2 regions of the Delftia sp. WSY_10 genome follow, and region 2 is predicted to be linked to the other one. Evidence: predicted binding sites of a transcription regulator. Region 2 holds the regulator's gene; the other holds the start of a gene.
What was found. Region 2 encodes LexA, which represses DNA repair genes until DNA is damaged. Its sites were predicted from a motif close to ACTGTATNNNNATACAGT; they were not measured.
Positions count from the first base shown of each region.

Region 1 (4,178 bases), on a different contig from region 2:
GGACGGCGCTCTATGCCCAGGCCTACTCCCAGGTGGGCCAGCAGGACGGACTCGCGCTGGACGTGGAACTGGGCCACGGAGCGATGCTGACCCTCAATGTCACACGCGCCTCGCGCGGCTACACCGCGGCGGAGCGCATGGCGCTGACCTTGCTGGGGCCGCATGCGCAGGCGCAGTGGCGGCGCCTGAGCCAGCAGCAGCGAATCAGCCAGGCGGCATGGCAGGCGCTCTCACCGGGCTCGCCGGCTGCCGACGTGCTGAGCCCGCGCGAACGTGAAGTGCTGCAATGGGTCGCCAACGGCAACACCAACGCAGAAATCGCCACCATGCTGGAGCTGCGTGCAGGTACGGTGAAGCGGCACCTGGAAAACATCTACCGCAAGCTGGGAGCCGCCAATCGGCAGGACGCCTTGTCGAGGATGCGCAGGCCGGATTTCTAGCGCGTGTCGCGCGCTTGTTCGAACCCGCGCGAGCGCCGTGCGCCGGGCCAGCCCTTCGAGAAGCAGGGAAACCGGCCCTACGGCAGGACGCTCCGGCAGGCAATGCCAAACCGCTGGGCCAGCGCGTGCAGGCGCCTGTCTCGCGACCACAGGCTTGCTCGACGTAAGCGGTGCAGCCACGTCCGGCACAGTTTTACCTACAGGTTTCGCGCCAGCACAATAAAAGTCCGCCCAAGCCATACGGCGGACTTCCTGAAATCCACTGTGTCGAGGCCTCATGTTTTGTTTTGCCAGTTGCTCTCCTGTCGGCTTCAACGCCGTCCTTCTCAGCGGCGGTACGTTGCCATTTCTGGTGTCCGACGGCATGTTGTTTCAACCATTGCAGTGAGGCAGCGCATGGAGCAGGAAGTGAGATGCGCGAACTGCAATCGAAAGCTCGCCATGGGCGTCTTTCAGCTACTGAACATCAAGTGCCCGCGTTGCGGCACGTTGAATTCCCTGAGGGTCCAAGCGAACCCCCCACCCGAGTGCCGCCGAGCGCCTTCGACTCCATCCATTGAATAGGAGGCCTCCATGGCTCAAGTTTCCAAGGTTCTCGTCTCGGATCAGTACATGCCGCCGGACAACATCCAGCAGTACAAAAGCACGACGGGTTTCCCTCTTGTTTACGATTCGCGGCATATCAATCCGCATGCGCTCGTGTTCGACAACACGGGGCGTCCTGCCAACTACAACCCTGCCAACAACCGCCACACCATCGTGATGGATGTGCGCTTCAGCGATGGCTATCTGGCCGCTTGCCACATGGGCATCATTGCCAGGCACAAAGGCTCATACAGTGTGGCGGGTGACAACCGTGGCGGTGCTGTCATTGCGGGCAATTGGGGCTATTCGCCAGGCAGCGTGGCGCTTGAGGAAATTGAGATCACCAACACCAAGGACAACGGTGACTCGCACCATCGTCCGTCCGCTCAATATCCGCGTGGTGCCATCGGCGAGGCCAAGCTCGAGGAACTGCGCTGGTATCGACTGGTGATCGAAAGCATTTCCAAGAACGGCAGCATCGGCCACGCAGTCCGGGCAACGGACAAGAGTACGGGCCAGACCGTATTCAGCCTGCCAACCTTCTGGTCGGATTACTCGGCCAACTATGACTCCCGTGACGCAGGCAAGGTGGTGTTGTTCAGCATCAGTGATCCCAACAAGCCTGCCGCCGGCTTTGTCTATACACGCCTGATCAGCTATTGGTCGGATGCTGACGAGGTGATAGCCAATCCGTAAGTGATCTGAGAGCGGGTTCCAGGGCAGCGTGTGGCCGTATCGCCGCCATGCCCTGGTCCTTCTGGCAGGGAGTGGTCAATACGCATGCTGCCATGCGTTGCGCATCGTGCTGCCTTTGGTGGAAAGCTAGTCTGTAGGCGAGGGCCAGCGACACGCAATCTCCTGGGAGTCCGGCATATCGGTTGCCCTGCCGCCAAGTGCTGCGAGGCGTTTGGCTGCCTGCACCCTCACGAAAGTTCTGAGGACCTGTTGGAACAGATCTGCCTCGTCCATGCCTGGCTCCAACATCTTCAGGGCTTCTTCGTACAAGGCATCGTCGATCGTCACGGTGATCCGCATGGCGGGCCCTGTGTCATCAAAACAGATGCAATTCTGGGCTTGCGCCAGCCTGCAGACAAGCGCGCTTCCCTCCGAAGTGGTCACTCCTGTTTTGCTATGATGACTGTATAAAGATACAGTTTTCGAGCGGCCTGGCTGCCCGATCTGCCAGGCCCATGCTCCCTCCCCACCGCTTCTACTACCTGCACAACTTCCAGCGCGCGCTGGACTGGATTGGCCAGCGTTACGGCGATCTGCTGGACGCGCCCGAGCAGGCATTCCTCACCCGTTTCACGCAGCTGCCCCAGCCCTCGCAGGCGCTGATGGTGCGTTTGCTGATGCGGCGCGGGCCCTGGTTTCGGGCCGGCAAGCTGGTGTACGAAGAGATTCCCGCCATTGCCGACGCGGCCGCGCCCCTGCTGGAGCTGGGCTGGCTGGACGCGGACCACCCCATGGCGCTGGAGGAGCTGTTTGCGCTGCACACCAAGCCCGAGCTGCTGCAGCTGTTCGCAGGCTCACCCGTTCACTCAGGCCTGCGCAAGGCCGAGCTTTTGCAGGCCCTGCAGCCCCTGCACGAGGCGCCCAGGCCCTATGCGCAGTGGCAGCCCCAGGGCGTCGGAGCCGGCGAAGCCGCCTGGCGCGTGATGGTGGGTGCGCTGTGCGAGCGCTTTCGGCTGATGTTCTTCGGCAATCTCTACCAGGACTGGTCGGAATTCGTGCTGGCCGACCTGGGCGTGTTCCGCTACGAGGCCGTGGCCTTCGATGCGGCGTCGCGGGCCTTCCAGTCGCGTGCCGATGTCGATGGCTACCTGGCCCTGCAGGCCTGCCGCGCGGCGCTGGATGAGGGCGTGGAGATCGATGCGCTGCTGCAGCAGGTGGCCGGCTGCGCCAGCGGCAATGCCTGGCTGGAGCAGCGCCGCGCCAAGGTGCTGCTGCGCATAGGCCAGGCCTGCGAGCGCATGCAGGACTGGGAGCGTGCCGAGCAGGCCTATGCGCAAAGCCGCTACCCCGGCGCCCGCCACCGGCGCATGCGTGTGTACGAGCGCATGGAGCGCTTTGCCGATGCCATGGCGCTGGCCCAGGCCGCCCAGGCCCAGCCCGAGAGCGACGAGGAGCTGCAGCGCGTGGCGCGCATGCTGCCGCGCCTGCGCCGCAGCCTGGGGCAGGGCGCACGCGGGCGTGCGGCGGCGCTGGCGCCCGTGGTGGCGCAGATGCGCATGGACGTGGAGCTGGACCTGCCGGCGCGGCCCAGCTCCGTCGAGTACGTGCTGCGTGACCACTGGCACAGTGACGCCGCGCCCGTGTTCTACGTGGAGAACGCGCTCATCAACTCGCTGTTCGGCCTGCTGTGCTGGCCGGCCATCTTCGCGCCGCTGCCGGGCGCTTTCTTCCACCCGTTCCAGAGCGGCCCGGCCGACCTGTCCGCGCCCGACTTCGTGCAGCGCCGCGCAGCCTTGTTCGAGGAATGCCTGGCGCATCTGGACGATGGCAGCTGGCGCGAGGTCATCGTGCAGCGCCATGCCGACAAGCAGGGCCTGCAGTCGCCCTTCGTGTTCTGGGGCACGCTGAGCGCGCCGCTGCTGGCGCTGGCGCTGGACTGCATTCCGGCCGCCCACCTCAAGCTGTTCTTTGCGCGGCTGCTGCGCGACGTGCAGGCCAACCGCACGGGCTTTCCCGATCTGGTGCGTTTCTGGCCGGCCGAGCGCCGCTACGAACTGGTCGAGGCCAAGGCCCCCGGCGACAAGCTGCAGGACAACCAGATCCGCTGGCTGCAGTACTGTGCCGAGCACGGCATTCCCGTGCGCGTGTGCCATGTCCAGTGGCGCGGCCAGCCGCTGGGAGAGGCCGCGTGAGCTACACCGTGGCCGTGCGCGCGCTGTGCGAGTTCACGGCGCGCGCGGGCGACCTGGACCTGCGCTTCACGCCCGCGCCCAGCGCACTGGAGGGCATGGCCGGCCACAGCCTGGTGCAGTCGCGCAGGGGCAAGGACTACGAGACCGAGATCAGCCTGGCCGGTGAGTACGGCGACCTGCGCGTGCGCGGCCGTGCCGACGGCTTCGATGCCCAGGCCGGCCAGCTGGAGGAAATCAAGACCTACCGCGGCCAGATCGAGGGCGTGCGCGCCCATCACCGCGCCCT
Region 1 is NZ_JBICKY010000012.1:615,364-619,541, reverse strand. It holds gene ACF8ML_RS04925 (helix-turn-helix transcriptional regulator) at 1-440, shown strand, start outside; gene ACF8ML_RS04920 (Com family DNA-binding transcriptional regulator) at 543-1,004, shown strand; gene ACF8ML_RS04915 (hypothetical protein) at 1,014-1,721, shown strand; gene ACF8ML_RS04910 (DUF2191 domain-containing protein) at 1,848-2,060, opposite strand; gene ACF8ML_RS04905 (VRR-NUC domain-containing protein) at 2,216-3,892, shown strand; gene ACF8ML_RS04900 (helicase C-terminal domain-containing protein) at 3,889-4,178, shown strand, end outside.
Region 1: a site for LexA is predicted at 2,163-2,180, ahead of ACF8ML_RS04905 (VRR-NUC domain-containing protein). Genes of this name have one in related genera too.

Region 2 (4,178 bases):
ATGGAGATGATTTCCCTTTCGAGAATGACGGACGTGACAGGAGGCAGGGCATGAACCGCGCACGTCTGGGGCTGCTTACGGGCACGCATGCCATCAACGACCTCTACCAGGGACTGGTTCCTGCGCTGTTGCCCTTCATGGTGCTGGAGCGCGGCTACAGCTATACGGAAGCCAGCGGCCTGATGCTGGCGGCCACGGGCCTGTCGAGCATGGTCCAGCCGCTGTTCGGCCTGTATGCCGACCGGTCGCCACGGCCCTGGATGGTGCCGGCCGGCTTTGTGGTGGCCGCCCTGGGCCTGGCCCTGGTGGGCATGAGCCCGGACTACTGGGTCAGCTGGTTGGCTGCCGTGCTGTGCGGCCTGGGGATCGCGGCCTACCATCCGTCCGCAACGGTGGCGGCCCGCATGGCGGGCGGCAGCTCGCAGAAGGCGATGAGCGTGTTTTCGGTGGGCGGAACGGCGGGGGCATCGTTCGCTCCCATGCTGGCTGCGGCCGTGGTGGGCGCAGGCGCCTTGCACCGCAGCTGGATGCTGGCCCTGCCTGCAGCGGCCATGCTGGTGCTCTGGTATGCCTGTACTTGGCGGGATGGAGCCAAGGACCATTGCGCCACCCGGCGCCTGGCCGTGGCTCAGGGCGAATTGCCCGCCAACCACTGGCGCGCCTTCTTCCTGCTGTGCGGGGTCATCGTCTGCTGGTCGATTCCCTATGTGACGGTGCTGTCCACCCTGCCCATGTTCGTGACGCGCGAGCTGGGCGGCTCGGACTTCATGGGAGCGGCCACGCTGACCTCATTCACAGCCGCTGCGGCGGTGGGCACTTTGCTGGGGGGCACGCTTGCAGATCGCCGGGGGCGCATGCAGGCCATCCGCGCCGGCTACCTGTTGGCATTGCCTGCTCTGGCGGCCCTGGCCCTGGCCTCCACGCCATGGATGGCGCTGGCCTGCACCATGGCCCTGGGCGTGTGCATGTTTCTTCCGTTTGCCGCCCAGGTCACGCTGGCCCAGGACTATCTGCCGCGCAACCAGGCCACGGCCAGCGGGCTGACCCTGGGGCTGGCCATGTCGATAGGCGGCATGGTGGCGCCGTTGTTCGGCATGCTGTCCGATGCGCGCGGACTGCGTTTTTCGTTGAGCGTCGTGCTGTGCATTCTGTGCGTTGCCGCGGCGCAGGCGTGGTGCATGCGCAATCGGCGCAGCGAGGGGAGTGCTGCACCGGCGGCTGTCAGGGCCTGATGCGCAGCCCCTGCCGCTGGGCAAGGCAAGAGACAGGCCCGGGCTCTCGCAGACCGGGTGGACGGGTTGGTCTCAGGGCGACCTCAGGCCGGTGTCTGCGCGCCGTGCGCTTCCATGCGTTCCAGGGCGGCACAGACATCGGCCATGCGGCCCGAGATGAACAGGCATTCGGGCTGCTCCTGCGGCGAGCGCTGGATGATGCGCAGACCCGAAGGCAGGGCCTGATCTGCCGGAAGGGAGGGCAGTTCGGGTTGCAGGGGCAGCAGCAGCTGCGCATCCCTGTGTTCTGGCAGCCGTGCTGACTTGCTGCGCCGCTGCTGGCTGCGGCGGCGTGCCTTGCTGAAGGACAGGATGGTCGCCTGCTCGGATTGCACAGGCGATTCGGGCTGGATGGTGCGCATGGCGGGCTCCATGGCGGCGGCGGGCAGGCGAATGCCCTGTGCCAGGCGCAGGAAGGACAGAGAAGACAGTGTTGGCAGAGCGAATCCCATGTGACGACTCCTGTTGGCGTATTTCAAAGAGGCATGGACACAGGCAGGATTGCGGTTTGCGGGCAAAGCTCCGCCCAGGGCGAAGCTGCAAGGCTTCGCGCCTACCACCTGGGCGGTGCATGAAGTAGGGGGTGGCAACCCGTGCAGGGCTGCCTGTCCGGTTTACATGGACATGCTGTTGCGGATCAGCCCCACGGCCAGGCCTTCAATGGCAAAGGCCTCTTCGGGAGCGACGCGGATCACCGGGTAATCGGGGTTTTCCGGCAGGAGCTCCACGCCCTGCGTGGTGCGGCGCAGGCGCTTGACGGTGACTTCATCTCCCAGGCGTGCCACGACGATCTGCCCGTTGCGGGCTTCATGCGCGGACTGCACGGCCAGCAGATCGCCGTCCATGATGCCCGCGTCGCGCATGGACATGCCGCGCACGCGCAGCAGATAGTCCGGGCGGACCTGGAACAGGCTGGGTTCGACGGAATAGGTCTGGTCGATATGTTCCTGGGCGAGAATGGGCGAGCCCGCCGCAACGCGGCCCACCAGCGGCAGCATCAGCGGCGCCAGGGCCGACAGCGGCAGCCCGAAGCTGGTGCCGCGTGCGGCATTGATGTTGCGCACGGTGTCGGTACGCAGGCGAATGCCGCGGGAGGTGCCGCTGACCAGTTCGATCACGCCTTTGCGGGCCAGGGCCTGCAGATGTTCCTCTGCTGCGTTGGCGGACTTGAAGCCCAGCGTGTTGGCGATTTCCGCGCGGGTGGGGGGCGCGCCCGTGCGGGAGATGGCGGCCTGGATCAGGTCCAGGATCTGTTGCTGGCGGGCGGTGAGCTTGGGATGGTCGAGCATGGCGTGCGTCCGGTCCTTGAATTCAGATGGCAGGCAGAGAAGTCATCTGATGATTTATACAGTATCTGTATTTTTAACCAGTTTTCCAAGAGGTGCAAGTGGGGCAGTCAAAGTTGGTGATTCTTGGCACGGGCGGCACCATCGCCGGCCGGGCGGATTCGCAGTCGCAGGCAGTGGGATACAAGGCCGGACAGATCACGGTGCAGTCGCTGCTCGATGCCGTGCCGGATCTGGAGCAGCAGGCGCTGGGGCCTGTGCAGACGCAGCAGATCGCGCAGGTGGACAGCAAGGATATGGACTGGTCCGTGTGGCGCGCATTGCTGCGTGCCTGCACGCAGGCGCTGGAGGATGCGGACACACGCGCCGTGGTGATCACGCATGGAACGGACACGCTGGAAGAGACGGCCTGGCTGCTGCACAGCCTGCTGCCTGCCGCCAAGCCCATAGTGCTCACTTGCGCCATGCGCCCGGCCACGGCCCTGCTGGCCGACGGACCGCAGAATCTGCGCGATGCCGTGACCGTGGCCGCCAGCGGCGGGCGCAGCGGTGTGTGGGTGGTGGCCGGCGGCGAGGTGCATGCGGCGGCCCAGGTGCAAAAGGGCCACCCTTACCGACTGCAGGCCATGCGCTCCATGGAAGGTGGCCCGCAGGCCGTGGTGGAGGAAGGACGCGTGCGCTGGCTGGTGCCTGATGCGCCGGTCACGCCGGTCGCCCCCGTTGCGCGGATGGTGACTTCCGCTCCCGCTCTGTCTGACCTGCTGGCGCTGGATGAGCTGCCCTGGGTCGAGGTGGTGTTCAGCGGTGCCCTGGCGCGTGCCTGCGGCGTGGATGCGCTGGTGGCCGCAGGCGTGCGCGGCATCGTGGTGGCCGGCACGGGCAATGCGACCATTCACGAAAGCATGGAAGCGGCCTTGCTGCGTGCGCGCGACAAAGGCGTCTGGATCTGGCGGGGCACGCGCTGCGCCGAAGGCCTGCCCGTTGCCTCGGGGCTTGGCACGGACCCCGCAGAGGCCGATCTGGTCCAACTGCCCGTGGCCAAGGCGCGGATTGCCATGATGCTGGCGCTGGCCGCGCAGCCGCGCGACTGATCCTCCGGGCGTCGCCGGCGCTTCAGATGCAGGCGGGCAACAAAAAAGCACCCGGCGGGTGCTTTTCTGGGGTCTGGCGCATGGCCTGCGTCATTCAGCCAGTGCTGCGAGGGCGCGCTGGGTGATGTCTTCCACCGAGCCCAGGCCGCTGATGGCGCGGTACTTGGGGGCTGCTGCGGCTTCCTTCTCGGCCCAGGCGCGGTAGTAGTCCACCAGCGGGCGGGTCTGGCTGCTGTAGACGTCCAGGCGCTTCTTGACCGTTTCTTCCTTGTCGTCCTCGCGCTGCACCAGCGGCTCGCCGGTCACGTCGTCCAGGCCTTCGACCTTGGGCGGGTTGAACGTGACGTGGTAGGTGCGGCCCGAAGCGGGGTGGGAGCGGCGGCCGCTCATGCGCTCGATGATGGCATCGAAGGGCACATCGATCTCGAGCACGTAGTCCAGCTTCACGCCGGCGGCCTTCATGGCGTCGGCCTGGGGAATGGTGCGGGGAAATCCGTCGAACAGGAAGCCGTTGGCGCAATCGGGCTGGG
Region 2 is NZ_JBICKY010000053.1:231,982-236,159, forward strand. It holds gene ACF8ML_RS22220 (MFS transporter) at 51-1,232, shown strand; gene ACF8ML_RS22225 (hypothetical protein) at 1,316-1,723, opposite strand; gene lexA (transcriptional repressor LexA) at 1,886-2,560, opposite strand; gene ACF8ML_RS22235 (asparaginase) at 2,659-3,648, shown strand; gene adk (adenylate kinase) at 3,739-4,178, opposite strand, start outside.